DNA from 3 places in the Arthrobacter sp. MDT2-16 genome. Region 3 is predicted to be linked to each of the others. Evidence: riboswitches for the same ligand, from Rfam matches in the RefSeq annotation. Region 3 holds a riboswitch; each other region holds the start of a gene.
What was found. A riboswitch is a leader RNA that binds a small molecule or an ion and turns the genes downstream of it on or off. The one in region 3 is predicted to bind cyclic di-AMP.

Region 1 (7,319 bases), on a different contig from region 3:
TCGTGGGGCTCGACACGTTCGCCAAGCACCGGCCTCGCGAGGTCTCCGGCGGCATGGCGCAGCGCACGTCGCTGGCCCGCGCGCTGGCCCGCAACCCGGGTGTGCTCCTGCTCGACGAGCCCTTCGGCGCCCTCGACGCCCTGACGCGCATCAAGATGCAGGACCTCCTGCTCGACATCCACCGCGCGCAGCCCACCACGGTGCTGCTCGTCACGCACGACGTCGACGAGGCCCTCCAGCTCGCGGACCGGGTCCTCGTCCTCGGACGGGGCGAGGGCGGAGACGGCTCGACCGTCGCGGAGCTCGTCACCGTCCCCGGATCCCGGCCACGGGATCGCAACGCCTCGGACCTTGGAGCGCTCCGGAGCTCCCTGCTCTCCCTGCTCGGTGTGACCGGGCACTAGCCCGGGCATTCCCACCCCGTTCCGCCGTCGTCGTACGGCCGGAGCCCCCTGCCTTCCTCTTCCCGCTCCATCCAGCAAAGGACCACCATGAACCGCCGCGCCCTCCTGCCGACCCTCGCCCTCGCCACCGCCCTCCCGCTGAGCCTCAGCGGCTGCCTGGCCGGCGAGAACGCCGCCGACACGCAGGCAGTGGCCGACGGCGCCGCCGCCACGGAAGGCGGCGCCCTGAACATCGACTTCGCCACCTACAACCCCCTGAGCCTGATCATCAAGGACCAGGGCTGGCTGGAGGAGGAGCTCGCCGCCCAGGACATCACCGTCAACTGGGTGCAGTCCGCCGGGTCGAACAAGGCCAACGAGGCGCTCCGCGCCGGTGCCATCGACGTCGGCTCGACGGCGGGTTCGGCCGCGCTGCTCGCCCGCTCCAACGGCTCGCCCATCAAGGCCATCGACATCTACTCGCAGCCCGAGTGGGCGGCGCTCGTGACCCTGCCGGACTCGGGCATCACGAGCGTGGAGGACCTGCGCGGCAGGTCGGTCGCGGCGACCCGCGGCACCGACCCCTACTTCTTCCTGCTGCAGGCCCTCGAGGCCGCCGGCGTGGACCAGTCCGAGGTCACCATCGAGAACCTGCAGCACGCCGACGGCCGCGCGGCCCTCGCCAGCGGCGCCGTCGACGCGTGGTCCGGCCTCGATCCGATCATGGCCGCCGCCGAGCAGGACGGCGCCCAGCTGTTCTTCCGCGACATCGACTACAACACCTACGGCTTCCTCAATGCCACGGAGGACTTCCTCGCGGAGAAGCCCGACGTCGCGCAGACCGTGGTCGACGCCTACGAGAAGGCCCGCGAGTGGGCCAAGGAGAACCCCGAGGAGACCGCCGCCATCCTCGCCGAGGTCGCCGCGATCGACCCGGCCGTCGCCACCGCGGTGATCATCGACCGGACCAACCTCGAGGTCGATCCGGCGCCGGGTGACGCGCAGCGCAGCGTGCTCGAGAAGATCGGCCCCGTGTTCGTGGAGACCGGCGACGTGCAGACCCAGCAGCAGATCGACGACGCCCTCGGGTCCCTGTTCGACGCCTCGCTCGTCGAGAAGGCCGACCCGGCGTCCATCGGCTCCGATTCATGAGTGCCGAGCACCTCACGGGCAGCAGCGCGACACCCATCAGCGAAGAGGGCCACGGGGCCGTCGGCTCCCCGGTGGCCGGGCCTGCGGCCAGGGGCGGGCGGACGCGCGTACCGGGTCGGCACATCGGCGTCGTCCTGCTCGGACTCGTCGTCCCGGTGCTGATCCTGCTCGCCTGGCACCTCAGCACGGCCTCGGGATTCTTCCGGCCCTCGCAGCTGCCGTCGCCGGCGTCGGTCCTCGCCGCCGCCGTCGATCTGGCCGAGCGCGGCCAGCTCGCCACGCACATTCTCATCTCCACCCAGCGCGTGCTCCTCGGATTCCTCATCGGCTCCGCGCTCGGCGTGCTGGCCGGTGCGCTGCTGGGACTCTCCCGCATCGCCGACGTCCTGCTCACCCCCACCGTCGGAGCCCTCCGGGCGGTCCCGTCACTGGCATGGGTCCCGCTGCTGGTCCTGTGGATCGGCATCAACGAGGACTCCAAGGTCACGCTGATCAGCATCGGCGCGTTCTTCCCCGTGTTCACCACGCTGTACCTCGGGCTGCGGCACGTGGACCGCAACCTCGTCGAGGCGGCGCGGGCCTTCGGACTGAACGGCGTCCGCCTGCTGACCACGGTGCAGCTCCCCGCCGTCGTCCCCGCCCTGTTCTCCGGCCTCCGGCTGGCCCTCGCGCAGTCCTGGCTGTTCCTCGTGGCGGCCGAACTGATCGCGTCGTCGATGGGACTCGGCTTCCTGCTCACCGACTCGCAGTACTCGGGCCGCGTGGACCGCATCATCCTGGCGATCATCCTGCTGGCGGTCCTGGGCAAGACGACGGACGCGCTCCTCGGCATCGCCGAGCGCTGGGCGGTGCGCCGGTGGGCGTAGGTACGGCGCCGGCAGGCACGACGGCGGACGACCCGGCGGCCCTGCAGGACGAGGCCGGACGGCTCGCGTTCTGGGCCGAACAGGCCGGCCGGCTCGACTGGGACACGCCGTGGGACACGGTCCACACGTTCCGGAAGGCCGCTCCGCAGGAGGACGGGACGCTCAGCGTCCCCGTCATCGAGTGGTTCGCCGGCGGCACGCTCAACGTCGCCGCGAACTGCGTGGACCGGCACGTGCGCGCCGGGAACGGTGACCGCGTGGCCCTCCACTTCGAGGGTGAGCCGGGCGACCGCCGGACCATCACCTACGCCCGGCTGCAGGACGAGGTGTCCCGCGCCGCGAACGCCCTGCTGGGCCTGGGCATCGGCCCGGGCGACCGCGTGGTCGTCTATCTTCCCGTACTCGTGGAGACGGTGGTCGTCACCCTCGCCTGCGCCCGGATCGGGGCCGTGCACTCCCTCGTGTTCGGCGGGTTCTCGGCCGAGGCGCTGCGCTTCCGCGTCGAGGACACCGGGGCGAAGCTGCTCGTCACCACCGACGGACAGTACCGCCGCGGTACGGCCGTGGCCGTGAAGGATAACGCCGATGCCGCCGTCGCGGGCGTGGGAAGCGTCGAGCACGTCCTGGTGGTCCGGCGGACGGGGTCCGCGGTCAGCTGGACCGAGGGCCGCGACGTGTGGTGGCACGACGTCGTCGACACCGCCTCACCGCGCCACGACCCGGAGGCGTTCGACGCCGAGACTCCGCTGTTCATCATGTACACCTCGGGGACCACCGGTAAGCCGAAGGGCCTCGTGCACACCTCCGGCGGCTACCTGACCCAGGCGTCCTGGAGCTTCAAGCATCTCTTCGGCCATCCTGATCCGTCGCAGCGCGACCGCGACGTGCACTGGTGCACCGCCGACCTCGCATGGGTCACCGCGCACACCTACGAGCTGTACGGGCCGCTGTCCAGCGGCGCCACGCAGGTCCTCTTCGAGGGCACTCCCGACACGCCGCACCCGGGCCGCCACTTCGAGATCATCGAACGCTACGGCGTCACGAGCTACTACACCGCGCCCACCCTGGTCCGCTCGCTCATGGGCTGGTTCCCCGACGGCGTCCCGGCCTCCTACGATCTCTCGAGCATCCGCGTGCTCGGCACCGTGGGCGAGGCCGTGAACCCCGAGGCGTGGCGCTGGTTCCGCAGGAACCTGGGCCGCGACGAGGTGCCCGTCGTCGACACCTGGTGGCAGTCCGAGACCGGGGCCACCGTGCTCTCCCCCAGCCCCACCGACGCCGATTTCAAGCCCGGCTGCGCGGCACGTGCCCTGCCCGGGGTCGGCACGCGCATCGTCGACGAGGACGGCCGGACCGTTCCGCCGGGCGTGCAGGGGCTGATCGTCGTCGACCGCCACGGCCCGGCCATGGCCCGGACGGTGTGGGGGAACCCCCAGCGCTACCTCGACTCCTACTGGCGGAAGTTCGCAGTCCACGGCTGGTTCCTCGCCGGCGACGGCGCGCGGTACGACGACGACGGCGACATCTGGATCCTGGGGCGTGTGGACGACGTCATCAACGTCTCCGGCCACCGCCTGTCGACGATCGAGATCGAGTCGGCGCTCGTGGCCCACCCGCTCGTCACGGAGGCCGGCGTATGTCCGATCTCCGACCCGCTGACGGGTCATGCCATCGCCGCGTTCGTGGTGCTCGGCGCGGGATCCGGCCCGGGCGGGGACGTCACGGCCACGCTGCGCGCCCACGTGGCCGAGGTGATCGGGCCGATCGCTCGACCGTCGGCCGTCGTCGTGGTGCCCGATGTGCCCAAGACGCGCTCGGGGAAGATCATGCGGCGCCTGCTCACGCAGCTCTACGAGGGGGCCCCGCTCGGGGACACCACCTCCCTCCAGAACGAGGCCTGCATCCCGGGGATCCAGGGCGTCCTGGCAGCACGCCGCTGAGGACCACCCGTTAAAGAAGGAAGCGGCAGGCGCCCCGTCCAAGCACCTGCCGCTTCCCGTGTGTGGTCCGTTCAGGTACTAGACCCGGACGAAGGATGCTCCCGCGAGATCCGAGAGGGGGTGCTGCATGGTGAGGTTCGACCCGTTCATGCCGCTGCTGATGACTTGGCCACCGCCGGCGTAGATGGCCACGTGGCCACCGGTGATGACGATGTCGCCGGGGGCGGGAGTGGACACGCGCGTTCCGAACTGGAAGAACTGCGAGGGGCCGAGATCGCCCACGGAGATGCCGGCCGCACGCAGTGCGTTCTCGACCAGGACGGTGCAGTCCTGCACCGCTCCGGCTGCGAGCTGCGCCTGGGCGGAGGCCAGGAGGGTTCCGCCGACGCCGCTGGGGGTCGCGGCCGGGGTGATCTCCGCCGAGGCGAGGTAGACGCTCGAGCCCGGCGCTGCGGACACGGCCGGTGCGGGTGCGACGGCTGCCGCCTGGTGCACGACCGGCGCCGGGGCGACGGCTGCTGCCTGCTGCATGGGGGCTGCGGGAGCGACGGCGACAGGTACGGACACCGTCTGCGCGGGTGCCTGGACGGCTCCACCCGTGGGGATCACGATGGAGTCGCCCGGGAAGATGATCGAGGCGAGGGACAGCCCGTTCACTGCGAGGACCGCGTTGAGGTCAGCGCCGTGGCGGGCGGAGATGGCACCGAGGGTGTCGCCGGCGACGACGGTGTGGGTCGCTGCGGTCGGAGCAGCAGCGACGGCGGGGGCTGCAGCCGGAGCGGCTACAGGTGCTGCGGCCACGGGCGCTGCGACGGCCGCCGGGGCGGTCGTCGTGCCCTGCTCGGTGTACGAGCTGGCGTTGGCGGTGCCGACGGCGCTGAGCGCGAGGCCCGACGTGACGGCCACGACGGCAACGGGACGGCCGACGGTGGTTGCGTGGGCCTTCGCGGCGCGGGACAGGCCCTGCAGTGCGAGGTTGCCGTCGATGTCGGCACGGTGGCGCGCCGGTGAAGTCTTAACTGACATGGTTGTATACCTCTCCCATGCCTGCGGGGTGAGCTGTCGGGTTCGGATGGGAGTCACCCGGGCGCGGGCATCGGCCGGTAGGGCGATGCGATGCGACTTAACCCCAAGGACGATGGCAGCTGGTGCTGCACGTCCGCTGGAACTGTGGTTCCCCCGTCCCCGCCGTGATGTTTGCGAACGTGTCCAGGACGACGGCAGGGCTCGGCATTCCGTCCGGGAGAGCCTCACTGAGACGGAGGCACTCGACGACGATAGCCACTGCTCGAACGGTTTGTCACATTCGCATAACGCCGGTTACCCTGCCCTTCCGGCACTGGCGAAGCGGCGGAACGCGAGCGCCGTTCCTGCGGCGCCGAGCGTGAGCAGGACGGACTGCTGGAGGTAGAACCACCCTCCTGGGATCGGTGTCGGGCTGACCGCCGCCCCCACGATGCTGCTCGCGACGGCCACCGTCAGGGCCACGCCGACGCAGCACAGCGTGCCCCAGAGCCTGCGTTCCGGGGCACGCTGTGCCGACCGCCAATCCTCCATGGGTCCAGCCTAGGCGGCCGGGGTGTGCGCGGGCTGTGGTACCGCGCACACTCCGGACTGCGCTACGGCCGGACGGGCGCGCTGGCGTTCTTGATCAGGTCGAGTGCCTGCTCGGGGAACCATGCACCGGCCGAGGGGTCCACCCGGCCCCACGCGGAATCCACCCCGCCGTTGTTCGTCAGGCCGCGGCTGCACTCGCCGTCGGACTCGCCGGGTACCTTGATCCAGAGGAAGGCGTCCGCCAGCTCGTGGCCCGTGTCCGAGGTGGGCAGGTAGCCGAGCCCGCGAGCGGGAGGATTGCACCACACCTGGGGGTCCGGGTAGGTGGTGGCGGGGACCCAGGGCCCGCGGCCGTTGCGGCTGGTGTCGATCACGAAGTGTGCGAGATCGTCCGAGGTCGGGGCGTTGCGCGCACCGGCGACGTTCTGGGCGTACCAGGCGTCCGTCAGGCCCCAGGTCGAGAAGTCCGTGGGCGAGGCGGGGTAGAACTGGCCGGCGCAGGAACCGTAGGCGCCCGGCTCGATCTCCGTGGCGTAGTAGATGCACTGCGACACCCAGGAGCCGTACTTCAGTTGCCGCTCGGTCAGCTCGTAGTTGGAGACGTTGAGGAAGAATCCGTCCGCCTTCTGCACGCCGGCCTTCACGAGGCGGTTGGCGATCTCCCCCGTACCCAGCCAGGCACTGTGCGTCCCGTCGAGGTAGACCTTCGTGTTCGGCAGCGCCTTCAGCTCGTCCACCGCGTAGGTGAGCATCTCGTAGCGCTCCGCGGCCGCGGTCGCGCTCTTCGCCTCCGCGGGCTGGCACCATTCGAGGTTGCCGTCGATCGTGCGGTGCCAGGGGATGATGCCGAGTCCGTCCGGCTCCAGCACGATCATCGCGGCCCGATCCTGGATACCTGCCGCGAGGGCGTCGATCCAGGCCTTGTATCCCGCGACATCGGTGGCGCCACCGGCCGAGTACTGTGCGCAATCCCTGAACGGGAGGTTGTAGGCGGCGAGCACGGGCATCTGGCCCTTGCCGGCTGCACGGTGGGTGGTATTGCGCACTTCTTGCGTCACCGTTGCGGGATCATCGCCCGTGACCCACACGGCCTGCGGCGTGGAGACCATGGCGCTGAGTTTCTCGGCGGTCGCTTTGTCACCCGAGGACCTGAGGTCCGCGATCTGGCGCTGGGCCTCGTGGTAGTGGTTCTTCATCGGGACGTAGAACTCGGTGGGCGATGATCCGGCCCCCTGCAGGGGCCCGCCCTTGGGCCCCTGGGCCGCAGCCGGAAGGGCCGCGAAGGCGGTGGAAGCGAGGACCCCTGCGAGCGCAAGAGTCATGGCACATCTACTGGCGATGCTGAGCATCATTGCTCCTCATGGTGCTGGTCGTTTGGCGTGAGAGCCCGAGCAGGACGCGCTCCGTATCCCCGTGGAAGC
Region 2 (7,319 bases), on a different contig from region 3:
AGGCGGAGGGCGTCTGCTCTGGAGAGAACGCTGTGCTGCCGCGTCAGGTCGCGGGCGCAATCGGCCAGGGTGGCGCGCGCCGATTCGAGCGGGCTCCCTGCTCGGGTGACACTCTCGATCGGTGCTGTAGCCATGCCTCGATTTTATAGAACACACGTTCTACTCCGAGATCAAGGGTGCCTATGTGGATAAGAACGCGGGGCCCTGTCCAGGGACCAGGGACCAGGGACCAGGGACCAGGGACCCTGACCAGCGACCCTGACCAAAGGCCCGGGACCCGGGGCCTGAGACCAGCGGGTGCCGCTCGCCCGTGCGGAGTCCGGTGTGGGCGAGCGGCCCCGGAGACCTAGAGGAGGTTCTCGACCACGAAGTCGATGCAGGCGATCAGGGCCGAGACGTCGTCGGGCTCGATCGACACGAAGGTGGCGATGCGGAGCTGGTTGCGGCCCAGCTTGCGATAGGGCTCGACGTCGACGATCCCGTTGGCCCGCAGGATGGCGGCGATGCGTGCAGCGTCCACGGCGTCGTCGAAGTCCACGGTCACGATCACGTTGGAGCGGTCCTCGGCGCGGGCGACGTACGGGTTCGCGACGGCGGATGCCTCGGCCCAGCGGTAGAGCTTCCCGGCGGAATCGGCGGTGCGGCCGGCGGCGAAGGGCAGCCCGCCCTGCTCGTTGAGCCACTGCACCTGCGCTTCGAGTGTGACGAGCGTGGACAGCGAGGGCGTGTTGTAGGTCTGGTTCAGGCGCGAGTTGTCGATGGCCGTCTGCAGGTCGAGGAAATCGGGGATCCACCGGTCTCCGGCGGCGATGCGCGCCGCGCGCTCGAGCGCGGCGGGGGAGAAGAGCCCGAGCCACAGTCCGCCGTCGGACGCGAAGTTCTTCTGCGGGGCGAAGTAGTAGACGTCGGCCTGTGACACGTCCACGTCCAGGCCTCCGGCTGCGGACGTCGCATCGACGACGACGAGCGCTCCGTCATCGGCGCCCGCGACCCGCCGGACGGGAGCGGCGACGCCGGTGGAGGTCTCGTTCTGCGGCCAGGCATACGTGTCCACCCCGGTCTCCGCCGCGGGGTCCGGACGCGTACCCGGCTCGGAGGTGATGATGCTCGACCCCTCCAGGAACGGCGCCTTGTCGGTCGCGGCGGCGAACTTGGACCCGAACTCGCCGAAGGAGAGGTGCTGCGCCTTCCGCTCCACCAGACCGAAGGTTGCGACGTCCCAGAACGCCGTGGATCCGCCGACGCCCAACACCACCTCGTACCCTTCGGGGGCGCCGAAGAAGGTGCTGAGGCCGGTGCGCACGCGTCCGACGAGATCGCGGACCGGCGCCTGGCGGTGGGACGTCCCGAGCAGTGAGGGTCCGGCGGCCACGAGTGCGTCGATCTGCCCCCTCCGCACCTTGGAGGGGCCGGCGCCGAAGCGGCCGTCCGAGGGCAGCAGGTGTCCGGGGAGGCGGGGCAGGTCATTCATGGGTGCTCCAGCTGTTGGGCGGCGGGTACGGCCCTCATTCTGCCCCAGCTGTCACGGGCCCCTCCATTTGTGAACTCCTGCCTGCGGGAAGGGGCCAACGGCGCCGTCGGCGTCTTCCGGCGGGCGGAGGGGGTCGATTGCCGGGCGCGTTGCGGCATGGGTTAACCTTGGGGAGCGTGGGGCGGATCAGGCCGCGGCGGCGGCGCCTTGCCTCACCGGCGTGAGGCACACCAGCCGCGCACCCGCACCGCACCAAGGAGCTGAACCGCATGACGGACCTCATCGACACCACCGAGATGTACCTGCGGACCATCCTTGAGCTCGAGGAAGAGAACATCGTCGCCCTCCGTGCGCGCATCGCCGAGCGACTCCGCCACTCGGGGCCGACCGTCTCCCAGACCATCGGACGCATGGAACGCGACGGCCTCGTTGTGGTCTCCGGCGACCGGCACCTGGAGCTCACCGGGCTGGGACGGCGTCGGGCCACCGAGGTCATGAGGAAGCACCGCCTCGCGGAGCGCCTGCTGAGCGACGTCATCGGGCTCGACTGGGCCTATGTGCACGAGGAGGCCTGCCGCTGGGAGCACGTGATGAGCGAGCGTGTGGAGCGCAGGCTCTACGAACTCCTCGGCAAGCCCTCGGAGTCGCCGTACGGGAATCCCATCCCGGGACTCGAGGCGATCGGGGGAGTGGAGTCCGAGCTGTTCACCGACGGCGTGGTGACCCTGCTGTCCGCCATGGGCACCTACTCTCCTGACAAGCAGGTCACGCTCGTGCGACTGGCGGAACCGATCCAGGTGGATCCGGAGCTTCTCACGCAGCTCGACGAGGGCGGCCTGCGTCCCGGAGCGCAGCTGAACCTGGAATCCGTGGGCGGATATGTCTCCGTCCGCGTGCCCGGTGTCGAGGGCGCCCTGGAGCTGCCGCCCGTGGTCGCCTCCCACGTGTTCGTCGCCGTCGCACCCTGATCCCCGACCCGCGGGGCAGGGTGCGCCTCATCGCCGCCGATATCAAGAACACACCGGTCCGTGACCGTAATGTGACATATCGGTGTTTCTGATGTAGCTTTCATCTCGTGCCAAATTCGCTCTAGATCCGGCACCCTCCTGCAAATCGCCTAGCTCTGCCATTGCTCGAGGTCCGTCCGCACCATCGCATGGCAGAGGCGGGGGAACCAATTTCCGGGTTTCTTCACAGAAATCCTTGGGGTTAAGTCGCTGTTTCATGCAGCGGCCGGGTGACTCCCATCCGAATCCGACAGCTCACCTCGCAGGCGTTGGGAGAGGCAATCCAACGTGTCCAAAAGCTCTTCGCCGGGCCGCCATCGTGCGGCCCGGAACGTCAGTGCGCTGACGAACCTGTCCACAGCAGTCACCTCCAACGCCGGATCCGTCGGCCGCCAGGCAGCCGTCATCGTCGCCGCGTCAGGCCTGGTGCTGACCGCCGGGCTGCCGGCCCACGGTGCAGCCACCGCCGAGCGTGAGGTGCAGTCCTCCGCAGCGTTGACCGTGAACCGGGTCGTCCCGGCCGAGGTCACAGTCCCGGCCACCGCAACGGTCTCCTTCGACCGCGTGGCCGTCGAGGTCACCGCCGCTCCCGAGCCCGTCGTCGAATCACCTGCTCCCGAGCCCGTCGTCGAGGCGCCCGTCGTCGAGGCCGCGCCCGCCATCGCCATGCCGGCTCCTGTCGCACCGGCTCCTGTCACGGCTGCCCCTGCCGCGGCTGCACCTGCCGCCCCGGTGACGGTCGTCGCCGCACCTGCCCCCGCACCGGCCACAGTGGTTGTCCCCGCTGCCCCGGCCCCTGTAGCCGCGCAGCCCGCACCCGCACCTGCCCCGGCCGCACCTGCCCCCGCCGCTCCTGCCCAGTCCTCCGGCGTCGCTGCAGGCCTGGTCGGTTCGGCCTACGCCCAGATCGGCACCCCGCAGGACTGCACCGCCATGGTCGAGAAGGCGCTGCGCTCGGTCGGCAAGTCCGTGGGAGACCTCGCCCCGGGCCAGTTCTTCCAGTTCGGTGACGTGGTGGGGAGCCCCGCACCGGGCGACCTCGTGATCACCGGTGGCCACGTCGCCATCTACGTCGGCAACGGCCAGGTCATCAGCGGTGGCCTCAACGGCATGAACACCGGCCTCCACGGCCTGTCGGACCTCCCCGGCGCCAGCTTCGTCCGCGTTCGCTAACCCCCCACTTTTCGGAGAAACCCCATGTCTTCACGCGCCACAATCGCACGCCACCGGGGAGAAGCGCGGAACACCGCAAGCTTCTCCGCCCTCGCCAGCGCCGTCACGTCCAACGCGAGCGGGATGGGCCGTCAGGCCGCCGTCATCGCGGCGGCGTCCGGCCTCGTCCTGACCAGCGGTGTCGCGGCCAACGCCGCCGACCTGCAGCCGCAGCGCGACGTCGCTGCCTCCAGCATCTCCCTGTCGTCGGTCCGCGCCGCCGTCGTGGCGTCCACCGAGACCGTCGTGTCCTTCAACCGGACGCCGGTCAAGGTCAACGCCAAGCCGGTCGTCGCACCCGCGGCTCCTGTCGTCGAGGCCCCTGTCGCCGAGGCCCCTGTCGCCGAGGCCCCTGTCGTCGAGGCCCCTGTCGTCGAGGCGCCGCCCGCTCCCGCTCCGGTGGCAGCAGTCCAGGCGCCGGCCGCTCCCGCTCCGGTCGCAGCAGTCCAGGCGCCGGTCGTCCAGGCCCCCGTGGCGCAGGCGCCGGCTCCCGTTGCGGCAGTCAAGGCACCCGTCGCTGCGCCTGCCGCAGTGGCGCCGGCTCCTGCCCCGGCACCCGCTCCCGCGCCGGCCCCCGCTCCCGCGCCCGCCCCTCGGGCGTCGTCGGGCGTTGCCGCGACCATCGCCGCAGCAGCCAAGGGCCAGCTCGGTGTCATGCAGGACTGCACACGCCTGGCCAGCAACTCCCTCGCCGCAGCGGGCATCAACTTCCACGGCTGGCCGGCAGGCTACCTCTCGCTGGGTCGGACCGTCAGTGCCGGCGAGGCCATCCCGGGCGACCTCATCTACTACGCCAACGGCGGCATGGGCATGGCTCACATCGCCGTCTACATCGGCGGTGGCCAGGCCGTGCACGGCGGGTTCAACGGCAACACGACCGTGATCGCACCCGCCGAGCTCGGCTCCGGCGGCGTGTACATCCGCGTCGGCGGCTGACCGACGGACGAACGACCAAACGGAAGGACCGGCACCATGTGCTGGTCCTTCCGTTCGTGTATAGATGACGAATCCGGCCTCGCACCACAATTCCGCTGAGGAATGCTGCCCATTAGTGACCTTCATGTGTTGTGCTTACCCTTGCAGTGTCAATCAGAAGCACCTCTCCCGATCCCCGGGATGGCACCCGGTTGCGGGAACACGTCGGTATCGAGGCTTTGTTCATGCGCACTCTCGTTCTGAATGCAGGGTATGAACCACTGGCGGTCGTGACCTTCCGCCGGGCGCTGGTCCTTGTGCTCACGGGGAAGGCGAGCGTGGTCGCGGAGGACGACGACCCGGTGGTGGGTCCCACGGAAGTGCTCGGCCGGCCGTCGGTGATCCTCCTCCACCGGTACGTGAAGATCCCGTACCGGCACGACGTCACCGCGACCCGGCGCGGGGTCCTGCGCCGCGACAACCACCTGTGCGCCTACTGCGGGAAGACCGCCTCGACCATCGACCACGTGATGCCCCGGTCCAGGGGTGGCGGTGACACCTGGGAGAACCTGGTGGCGTGCTGCCTGAAGTGCAACAACGCCAAGGGGGACAAGACGCTCAGCAGCCTCGGTTGGAAACTGCGGATCGTCCCGCTTCCACCGCGCGGCCCGCAGTGGCAGATCCGCGAACTCGAGAAGCCGGCACCGCAGTGGAGCGAGTTCCTCGCCGAGAACGCCGCGTGACCGGCACCCCGCGGTTCGACGCCATCGTCCTGGCCGGCGGCCGGTCCTCGCGGCTCGGCGGCGTGTCCAAGGCCGGTCTGGTCCTCGACGGGCAGACCCTGCTCGAGCGCACCTGCGCCGCCCTCTCCGACGCGGGGCGCCTCACCGTCGTCGGTCCCCGGCCCGACGGCGCGTGGCGCGCCGAGGCTGTCGCGCCGTCGTTCGTCCGGGAGGAACCCGCCTTCGCCGGGCCGGCAGCGGCCGTGGTCGCCGGGTTCCGGGCGTCACCGGGACCGAGGGCGCCCTGGTGCGCCGTGGTGGCGTGTGACATGCCGCGTGTCGGTGAACTCCTCGAAGCCCTGCTGGCCGAGGCCGCGGCAGGGGACGCCACCTCCCTGATCGCGGTCGACGGCGGGCGTGACCAGCTGCTGGCAGCGCTGTACCGGAGCGAGGACCTCGCAGCCGCCATCGACGCCGTCCTGGCCCGCGGTCCGGCGGACAACCTCTCGATGCGAAGCCTCCTTGCTAGTGTGAGCACCAGACCCGTCCCGGTTCCGCCGGGCACCACACACGACGTCGACACCTGGAACGATGCGCGAATGCTGGGAGTCGACGTCCCCTAGCACCACCCGGAGGGCCCATGGACGACCGCCAGAAACTGCTGCACGACTGGACCGAGAAACTGCTCGCCGCCTTCGAGATCGACGGGACGGACGTGGACATCGACGCCGTCCTCGGGCTGGCCGGTCGCGCAGCCCACGGTGTGGTGAGGCCCGCGGCGCCCCTGACGACGTTCGTGGTCGGGTATGCGGCAGGCCTCGCGGTGGGCAGCGGACAGGCGGACGAGCAGGTGGCCATGGAATCCGCGATGGCGGTGGCCGACGCGCTCTGCGCTGAGGCCGCGGCGGGTGGAGGTCCCGCATGAGCGAGTCGGTACCCGCCCGCAACGTCGACTGGGCGATGGCCCGCACCCTCGCGCACGGCGCGGGGCGGCCGCTGCCCTTCCAGACCGTCACCCTCGCGGACGCCCTCGGGCAGACGCTCGCCGAACCCGTCCACGCGCTGCAGGCCATCCCGCACTACGCGTCCTCGGCGATGGACGGGTGGGCGGTGAACGGTGAGCCACCCTGGACGCTCGTGAGCCACGCGCAGCCGGACGAGCACCCCCGCGGCAGGCCTGCGCCGCACGCCGACTCCGGCGAGGTATCGCTCGCGCCCGGTGAGGCGACGTTCATCCTGACCGGGGGAGTGGTTCCCCAGAACGCCGTCGGCATCCTGCGGACCGAGCACGGCGCGGTCCGCGGGGACGTGCTGGACCGCAACGAGTCGGCCCGGCCCGACGAGCCGTCGCCCCACGAACACGTGCGGCCCGCGGGGGAGGAGGCCGAGGAGGGCTCCGAGGCCATCCCCGCCGGCGTCGTCCTGAATCCCGCACAGATCGCCCTGGCAGCGGTGTGCGGACACGACACCCTCGCCGTCCTGCGGGCTCCTCGGGTGTCCCTCCTGATGACCGGTGACGAGGTGATCGACCACGGACTCCCGCACCCCGGCCAGGTCCGCGACACCTTCGGCCCCCAGCTGCCCGCCTTCGTGGCGATGCTCGGAGGCCACGTCGACGTCGCCGGGCGTGCGAAGGACGACCTCGACGACGTCGTGGCCGCCATCAGTGCGGAACCGACCGACGAGTTCTCCCTGGCCAGGGCATCCGGTGACGTCCTCATCACGACCGGCGGCACGGGCAGTTCCTCCGCGGACCACATCCGCCGGGCACTCACCGAACTCGGGGCCGAGCTGATCATCGACGGCATCGCCATGCGGCCGGGCCACCCGACGCTGCTGGCGCGCCTGCCGGACGGACGCTTCCTCGTGGGGCTCCCGGGCAACCCCCTCGCCGCGATGATGGCCATGCTCACGGTGGCCGGTCCGCTACTGGCGGGACTGCGCGGGGCCGTACTGGAGGAGCCGCGGACGGTGACGAGCGCCGACGCCTTC
Region 3 (7,319 bases):
CACCTCGGTCTGCGGGTCCACCGTCAGTCCGTAGAACCGTTCCTGGTGCGCGGCGATCGCGGAGCGCAGGACAGGGAGTCCCTGGCCGGGGGCGTACTGGTTGGCGCCGTCGGCGATGGCCGAGCGCGCGGCGTCCAGGATCTCCTGCGGACCGTCCTCGTCGGGGAAGCCCTGGCCGAGGTTGATCGCGCCGTGCTCCTGCGCGAGGGCCGTCACCTCCTCGAAGATGGTGATCCCGAGCCTGCCGTCGCTGCCGAGCAGGTTCGCGCCGAGCGCGGCCCTCGTCCACGGCGCCGTGCCACTGCCCCGGGGTGCGGTCCGCGCGTCTGCTGTCATGACACCAGTATTGCCGCTTCCCACCCACGGGCGGGCAGCGGACGACGACGCGCCGGAGGGCGCGCGGGAGCGGGCGGTTCGCGATGCGCCCCGCCCGCCGCGGGACTGGGTACCGTGGTGGCATGAGCCGCGCCGTCTGCCCCGGATCCTTCGACCCCATCCACAACGGACACATCGAGGTCATCAGCCGGGCCGCGGGCCTCTTCGACGAGGTGATCGTGGCGGTGTCGACGAACTACGCGAAAAAGTACCGGTTCGGGATCGACGAGCGCCTGGCCTTCTGCACGGAGAGCCTGGCGCACCTGCCGGGCGTCACAGTCCGCCCCATGGGGGCCGGGCTCGTGGCTGATTTCTGCAGGGACCACGGGGCGGCGGCGCTCGTGAAGGGTCTGCGCTCGAGCCTGGACTTCGACTACGAGATCCCCATGGCCACCATGAACCGGCACCTGACCGGCGTCGAGACCGTCTTCCTGCCCACGGGCACCGACTTCGCGCACGTCTCCTCCACGCTGCTGAAGGAGGTCGCGACCCTCGGGGGTGACATCCGGCCGTTCGTCCCCGACGCCGTCCTGCGGCGGCTGCTGCCCGACGACCACTCCTGAGCGACGGCGCGGCCGCGTTTTGGGCCAACCCTCCCCGTCAGGGTAGGATGGTACGTCGGTCATATGTTCTACAGGAGTCACCATCACCAGCGATCTCAGCTCGCCCCTGACCTTCAGTGTCAAGGATCTCGGACGCAGTCCGGGAAGCATGCGGACAATCGAAGAACATGTACCGGCACCGAAGGATTTCGGCGTCGCGCTGATCGGCGTGCAGGAGGGTTCCGAGATGGACCTCGACCTGCGCTTCGAATCGGTGCACGAGGGAATCCTGGTGTCGGGAACGGCAAGCGTCGAAGTAACCGGCGAGTGCGGCCGGTGCCTGGAACCACTGCGCTACACCAGTGACGTGGACATTCAGGAACTCTTCTTCTACAGCGACTCCGCGTCGCTGTCGGTGGAAGAGGAAGAAGAACAGCACAGGGTGGAGAGCGATTCGGTCGATCTGGAACCCGTGTTGAGGGATGCAGTGGTCACGTCACTGCCATTTCAGCCGGTGTGCCGGGAGGATTGCAAGGGCCTGTGCTCCGAATGCGGAGCGCGGCTCAATGACGATCCGGACCACCACCATGAAGTTTTGGATCCTCGCTGGTCAGCCCTCGCCGGGCTGGCAGGCACCGCCGCTGAGAATGACGCGGCACCCCAGTCAGAGTCAGACGAGAGAGAAAAGAGTTAGCCGTGGCTGTCCCCAAGCGGAAGATGTCCCGCGCGAATACCCGCGCACGCCGGTCCCAGTGGAAGGCAACCGCGCCCAAGCTGGTCAAGACCCTCGAGAACGGCCGCGTCACCTACAGCCTCGCCCACCAGGCCAAGGTCGTCACCGACTCCGCCGGTACTCCGCTGTTCCTCGAGTACAAGGGCCGCAAGGTCGCTGACGTCTGACACCGGACTCCGGCCCGCCGCACCCATCAGTGCGTCGGGCATCCGTCCGATGCTGGATCAGCTGATGCGGTTGTGAAGAATACTGAAGAACTCTCGAGGCGTCTCGGTGTCGATATCGATGCCGAGGCGCTTCGTCTTGCCCTGACGCACCGGTCCTACGCCTACGAGCGGGGCGGCATCCCGACCAACGAGCGCCTGGAGTTCCTCGGCGACTCGGTGCTCGGCCTCTCCGTCACCGATGCCCTGTACCGCGACAACCCGACGCTGTCGGAGGGTGAGCTCGCCAAGCGGCGCTCGGCCGTGGTCAGCACCAAGGCACTCGCGGGCGTGGCCCGTACGCTCGACCTCGGCAGCTACGTGCTGCTCGGCCAGGGGGAGAAGCTCACGAACGGGCGCGACAAGGCGTCCATCCTCGCGGACACCATGGAAGCCGTCATCGGCGCCGCGTACCTCACCCACGGGATCGAGGCCGCGCGCGCCATGGTCATGCGGCTCATCGGCCCCCTCCTGCGCGATTCCGCGGTCCTCGGCGAGGGGACCGACTGGAAGACCCGCATCCAGGAGGCGGCCGCCGGACGGCGGCTCGGGATGATCGACTACCAGGTCGAGGGCACCGGGCCCGACCACGCCCGCACGTTCACGGCCCGCCTGGTGATCGGTGGCGTCGAATACGGTTCCGGATGCGGGCCCTCCAAGAAGGAAGCCGAGCAGGCAGCGGCCGCCGCATCCTGGAAGCTGCTCGACGACGTCCCCGCCATCCGCGACGGTGCGTCCGGGTCGCACGCGGCAGACGGGGCCTGAGTGCCCGAACTGCCCGAGGTGGAAGTGGTCCGCCGCGGCCTCGCGCGCTGGGTGGCGGGACGCCGCATCGAGGCCGTGGAGGTCCTGGACCCCCGCTCGCTCCGCCGGCACGTGAATGGTGTCGAGGACTTCATCGGCAACCTCGCCGGTGCCCGCGTCGCCGACGTCGTACGGCGCGGGAAGTTCCTCTGGCTGCCCCTCGAGGACCCCGCCGGTCCCGGAGGCCTCCCCCACGTGGCGCTGATGGCCCATCTCGGGATGAGCGGGCAGCTTCTCATCGAGGAGTCCTCCGCCCCGCCGGAGAAACACCTCAAGGTGCGCCTGACGCTCTCCGCGGCGGACGACCAGGACGGGATGCCGCTTCCGGCGGAGCTGCGGTTCGTGGACCAGCGCATCTTCGGCGGCATGTTCCTCGCCGACCTCGAGCCCACCGCGGACGGCCACCCGGGCGGCCTCGGGCAGGGGAGCCTGCCGCTCGTCCCGCACCAGGCGGCGCACATCGCACGCGATCTCCTCGACCCCGCCTTCTCCGCCGAGTCCTTCCACCGGCGCCTGCGGGAGCGCAGGACGGGCCTGAAGCGCGCCCTGCTCGACCAGGGGCTCGTCTCGGGCATCGGCAACATCTACGCCGACGAGGCGCTGTGGGCGGCCCGGCTCCACTACGCGCGTCCCACGGACACCCTGCGGCGCCCGGACACCACCCGCATCGTCGAGGCCGCCACCGAGGTCATGACGCGTGCCCTGGCCGCCGGGGGCACGAGCTTCGACGCGCTGTACGTCAACGTCAACGGCGCCTCCGGCTACTTCGCGCGTGACCTGGACGCCTACGGCCGGGCCGGCAGGCCCTGCCGCCGGTGCGCCTCCGAGGGCCGGCAGACGCTCATCCGCAGGGAATCCTTCATGAACCGGTCCTCCTACCTGTGCCCGCACTGCCAGCCCAGACCGCGGAACGCCCGGCTCTGAAGGGCCTGTCCGGCCTAAGCACATTTAGGTCCGTGATACAAACGTGACAATGGGGGCGGCAGCACGTACCGTAGTGCCCGCGCCCGGTTCACAACGGACTGGCGCCCGTCCTCTCTCTGCCTAACCCTGTCGCTGAGGACGGACCGTTCGCACAATCCATTCGACAGGGGCGGGGGAACCGATAGCGGACTCGATCCTTCGAGTCCTAGGGGTAAAGACACGTGTAGACCAGCACGGGGGCGGTGGTCTGCCAGTACGTGTCCGGATGTCCCATCCGAACCCGACAGCTAACTTCGTAGGCATTGGGAAAGGCAACAGCATGTCCAAGAAGAGCCCTGTCGCGCGCCACCGAGCAGTCCCGACACGCATCAACCCCTTCGTCACCGCATCGCGGGCCGTCACCGCGAGTGCCTCGGTAGCCGGCAAGCCCGCCGCCGTCGTCGTCGCAGCCTCGGGCCTCATGCTCGGCGCAGCACTCCCGGCCAGCGCCGCCGGTGAGATCAGCGTCGCCCCCGCACCCCAGCAGGCCGTCGTCGCTCCCGCCGCCGCAGGCACCTACACCGTGCGGTCCGGCGACACCCTCGGCAGTATCGCCGCAGCCCACGGAGTGAGCCTGCAGGCCCTCTTCACGGCCAACGGCCTCGGCTACAGCTCGGTCATCTACCCGGGCCAGTCCATCGCTCTCGCCGGCTCCGCTGCCCCCCAGCAGTACTCGGCGCAGGCCGCGAGCATCGTCGCGGCGCCCGCCGCTGTCGCAGCGCCCGCCCCTGTCGCAGCCCCGGCGCTCTCCGCCGGGAACACCACCGGACTCAGCACGCAGTCCGCGGCAGCGATCGGCGGCATCACCGCGACCGCCATGCGCGGCGTCGGCTCGGGCTACGTCTTCGGCGGCACCTCCTACGGCGCCTGGGACTGCTCCGGCTTCGTCCAGTGGGTCTACGCCCAGCACGGGATCAGCCTGCCGCGCACCACGTGGTCCCAGTTCGCCGCTCTGCGCCCCACCGGCAACCCCCAGCCGGGTGACCTGGTGAGCCAGAACGGCGGCAGCCACGTGGGCATCTACCTCGGTAATGGCCAGATGGTCAGCGCCCTGAACCCGTCGCAGGGTACGCAGGTGCACTCCGTCAACGTCATGAGCGTCGACGGGTACTACACCCGCTAAGCGGCCCGGCACCACGGACGGGTGCCGGCAGGACGCAGCAGGACAGTAGGACACGGAAGGGCGGGATGCCGGGCATCCCGCCCTTCCTTCTGCCCGGCGCCGGGTGCGTGACGGCGTCCGTGGCGGATCCGTTCGGGGACTTGCCGGGGCTCATGCGCGATTCCCGCTACCGCTGAGGTCCACGCCCCGGCGTGCCGCGGTCGTGGACCTCAGCGCCGGTAGTGGCGCGCCAGGCGCTCGAAGCCCTCGTCGATGCCTACGGTGGGCTCCCACTGGAGCACGGTACGGGTGCGCCGCTGGTCGAACCAGTGCGCCGTGGAGAGCTGCTCGGCGAGGAAGCGCGTCATGGGCGGCTCCTCGGTGCGTCCGAGGGCGAGCCACGCGCGCTCGATCGCAGCTCCGGCGCCGCGCGCGAGGGCGCCGGGGACCGACCACGACGGCGGTGCCACGCCGCCGGCCCGGCAGATCCCGGCGATCAGTTCGGCGATGGGACGGGGCTCGCCGTTGGTGACCACGAAGGCCTGGCCCTGCGCCGCGTCGATGCGCCGCAGGCACGCCGCGATCGCCGACGCGGCGTTGTCCACGTAGGTGGTGTCGATCAGCGCGACGCCGTCGTCGAGCAGCGGCAGGCGGCCGCGGCGGGCGCGGTCGATCACGCGCTCCACGAGCTGCGTGTCGCCCGGTCCCCAGACGATGTGCGGCCGTACGGCCGCGACCTGGAACGCCGGGGTGGAGCGCGCCAGGGCCAGCAGTTCCGCCGCGGCCTTCGAGCGCGCGTAGTCGCCACGTGCCCGGCCGGGATCGGCGGGGCCGGCAGCGGCGCCGACGAGCGAGGTCCCGGCGTGGGCCACCGAGGGGGAGGACACATGGACGACGTCGGTGGTCCCGGCGTCCCGCGCCGCGTCGAGGAGGAACCGCGTCCCTTCGATGTTGACGCGGTCGAAGTCGGCGGACGCACCGGTGAAGGACACCTTCGCCGCGAGATGGACGACGGCCGTGCATCCCCGGACAGCCGCCGTGACGGCGTCCCTGTCCTCGATCGACCCGAGGACGTCCTGCGCTCCCGCGACCCCGGAGGGCCGCCGCTGGAAGCACCGCACCTCGTGCCCCTCGCCGACGAGGTGCCGGGCGACCGCGCCGCCCAGCATTCCGCTGGCCCCGGTCACCAGGACGGTCACAGTGTTCCGGCCCGCCCGCCGGCCAGGAACCGGCCGCTCCAGGCGGCCACGCGGGCACGGTCGATCTTGGCGTTGTGCCGGATGTCCACGGGGAGGGCGGGCACGACGACGACGGCCGCGAGGTCCACCCCGCGCCGCGCCGCAGCGGCCCGGGCGGCGGCGGCGAGGTGAGCATCGGCGAGGTGCGGACGGCGGCGCGCGGTCCCGCCCTCGACGACGGCGACGACAGCCTGCGTACCCGAGGGCCCCACCCCCACGACGGCGGCGAGGCGGACGCCGTCGAGCGTCTCCAGGTCCTGCTCGAGGCCGACGGGCGTCACCACCCCTGCGGCGGAGACGAGAACGTGGCCCAGCCTGCCCTCGACCCACAGGCGTCCTTCGGCGTCGAAGTGCCCGACGTCGCCCGTGCGGTGCCAGGGACGCATGCGGGCGGCGTCCTGCTGGGTCTTCCAGAGGCGGAAGTAGCGGTCCTTGACGTGCGGGGCGTCGACGAGGATCTCGCCGGTAACGCCGTGGCCCGTCGTGGGCTCGCCGGTGGCCGCCCCGTCACCGTCCAGCGGTGCGACCGCAACGTGGGCACCCCGGACGGGGAGGCCCACGCAGACACCGTTCCCTGCACCGTCGAGGCCCGCGGCCGCCGCGGCGGCCGCAGCCCGGAGCCCGGAGAGGTCGATGTCGGCGACGAGGAGCGACTCCGTCATGCCGTAGGGCGTGTGGAGTGCAGCCGCGGGCACGAGATCCTGCACGGACTCGAGGAGCGGCAGGGGGATCGGGGCGCCGGCCGAGAGCAGGAGGGTGATCCGGCCGAGGGCGGTCCTCACCTCCGGGCCGAGGTCCCCGGAGGTCGCCAGCACGTTCCGCAGCGCCGCGGGCGAGGCGAACACGACCGTCGCGTCGATGGCGGCGGCGGCGTCCGCCAGCGCCCGCGCGGTCAGGGTCCGGGGAGCGGTCACGTCCATGTCCGGGGTCACCGACGTCGCCCCGAGCGCGGGTCCGAGCAGGGCGAAGGGCGCGAACCCCGCGACGAGCGCGGTGCCCGGCCCGAGTCCCAGGGTTCGCTGGACGGCGTCGCGCATCGCGGAGAGCTGCCGGTGGGTGTAGACCACGCCCTTGGCCGGGCCCGTGGAGCCGGAGGTGAAGAGGATGGCCGCGTCGGCATCGGCGGGCGGTTCCGGCGGTGCGGGCACGGGCCGGGCGGCGCGGAGGTCGCCCAGGGACGCCTCCACGCGCAGGGCCGTCCGCTTCGCGCGCGAGAGGGAGCCCGCGCTGATGCGGCGCCCGGGCCAGCCGAGGGCACGGGCCGCCAGCAGGGCCCGCTCGATACCGATCACGACGTCGGGGGCCGCGCCCCGCACGGCACGGCTGAGGCCACGGGTGCCGAGGCCGGCGTCCGCGACG

Region 1: linked by a shared signal. The riboswitch ahead of ACX80N_RS07450 (LysM peptidoglycan-binding domain-containing protein) and the one ahead of ACX80N_RS06385 (C40 family peptidase) in region 3 are both predicted to bind cyclic di-AMP.
Region 2: linked by a shared signal. The riboswitch ahead of ACX80N_RS08870 (NlpC/P60 family protein) and the one ahead of ACX80N_RS06385 (C40 family peptidase) in region 3 are both predicted to bind cyclic di-AMP.

The regions. Positions count from the first base shown of each region.
Region 1 is NZ_JBTNDP010000003.1:182,029-189,347, forward strand. It holds gene ACX80N_RS07430 (ABC transporter ATP-binding protein) at 1-404, shown strand, start outside; gene ACX80N_RS07435 (aliphatic sulfonate ABC transporter substrate-binding protein) at 492-1,535, shown strand; gene ACX80N_RS07440 (ABC transporter permease) at 1,532-2,401, shown strand; gene acs (acetate--CoA ligase) at 2,392-4,341, shown strand; gene ACX80N_RS07450 (LysM peptidoglycan-binding domain-containing protein) at 4,420-5,367, opposite strand; cyclic di-AMP (ydaO/yuaA leader) riboswitch at 5,373-5,553, opposite strand; gene ACX80N_RS07455 (hypothetical protein) at 5,662-5,898, opposite strand; gene ACX80N_RS07460 (glycoside hydrolase family 6 protein) at 5,961-7,247, opposite strand.
Region 2 is NZ_JBTNDP010000004.1:43,155-50,473, forward strand. It holds gene ACX80N_RS08855 (HNH endonuclease signature motif containing protein) at 1-134, opposite strand, end outside; gene serC (phosphoserine transaminase) at 347-1,471, opposite strand; gene ACX80N_RS08865 (metal-dependent transcriptional regulator) at 1,741-2,439, shown strand; cyclic di-AMP (ydaO/yuaA leader) riboswitch at 2,609-2,761, shown strand; gene ACX80N_RS08870 (NlpC/P60 family protein) at 2,767-3,651, shown strand; gene ACX80N_RS08875 (NlpC/P60 family protein) at 3,676-4,626, shown strand; gene ACX80N_RS08880 (HNH endonuclease) at 4,851-5,348, shown strand; gene mobA (molybdenum cofactor guanylyltransferase) at 5,345-5,950, shown strand; gene ACX80N_RS08890 (DUF6457 domain-containing protein) at 5,968-6,252, shown strand; gene ACX80N_RS08895 (molybdopterin molybdotransferase MoeA) at 6,249-7,319, shown strand, end outside.
Region 3 is NZ_JBTNDP010000002.1:381,226-388,544, reverse strand. It holds gene ACX80N_RS06415 (aminotransferase class I/II-fold pyridoxal phosphate-dependent enzyme) at 1-336, opposite strand, end outside; gene coaD (pantetheine-phosphate adenylyltransferase) at 459-938, shown strand; gene ACX80N_RS06405 (YceD family protein) at 1,045-1,611, shown strand; gene rpmF (50S ribosomal protein L32) at 1,614-1,817, shown strand; gene rnc (ribonuclease III) at 1,890-2,618, shown strand; gene mutM (bifunctional DNA-formamidopyrimidine glycosylase/DNA-(apurinic or apyrimidinic site) lyase) at 2,619-3,581, shown strand; cyclic di-AMP (ydaO/yuaA leader) riboswitch at 3,720-3,898, shown strand; gene ACX80N_RS06385 (C40 family peptidase) at 3,901-4,743, shown strand; gene ACX80N_RS06380 (NAD-dependent epimerase/dehydratase family protein) at 4,953-5,921, opposite strand; gene ACX80N_RS06375 (alpha/beta fold hydrolase) at 5,918-7,319, opposite strand, start outside.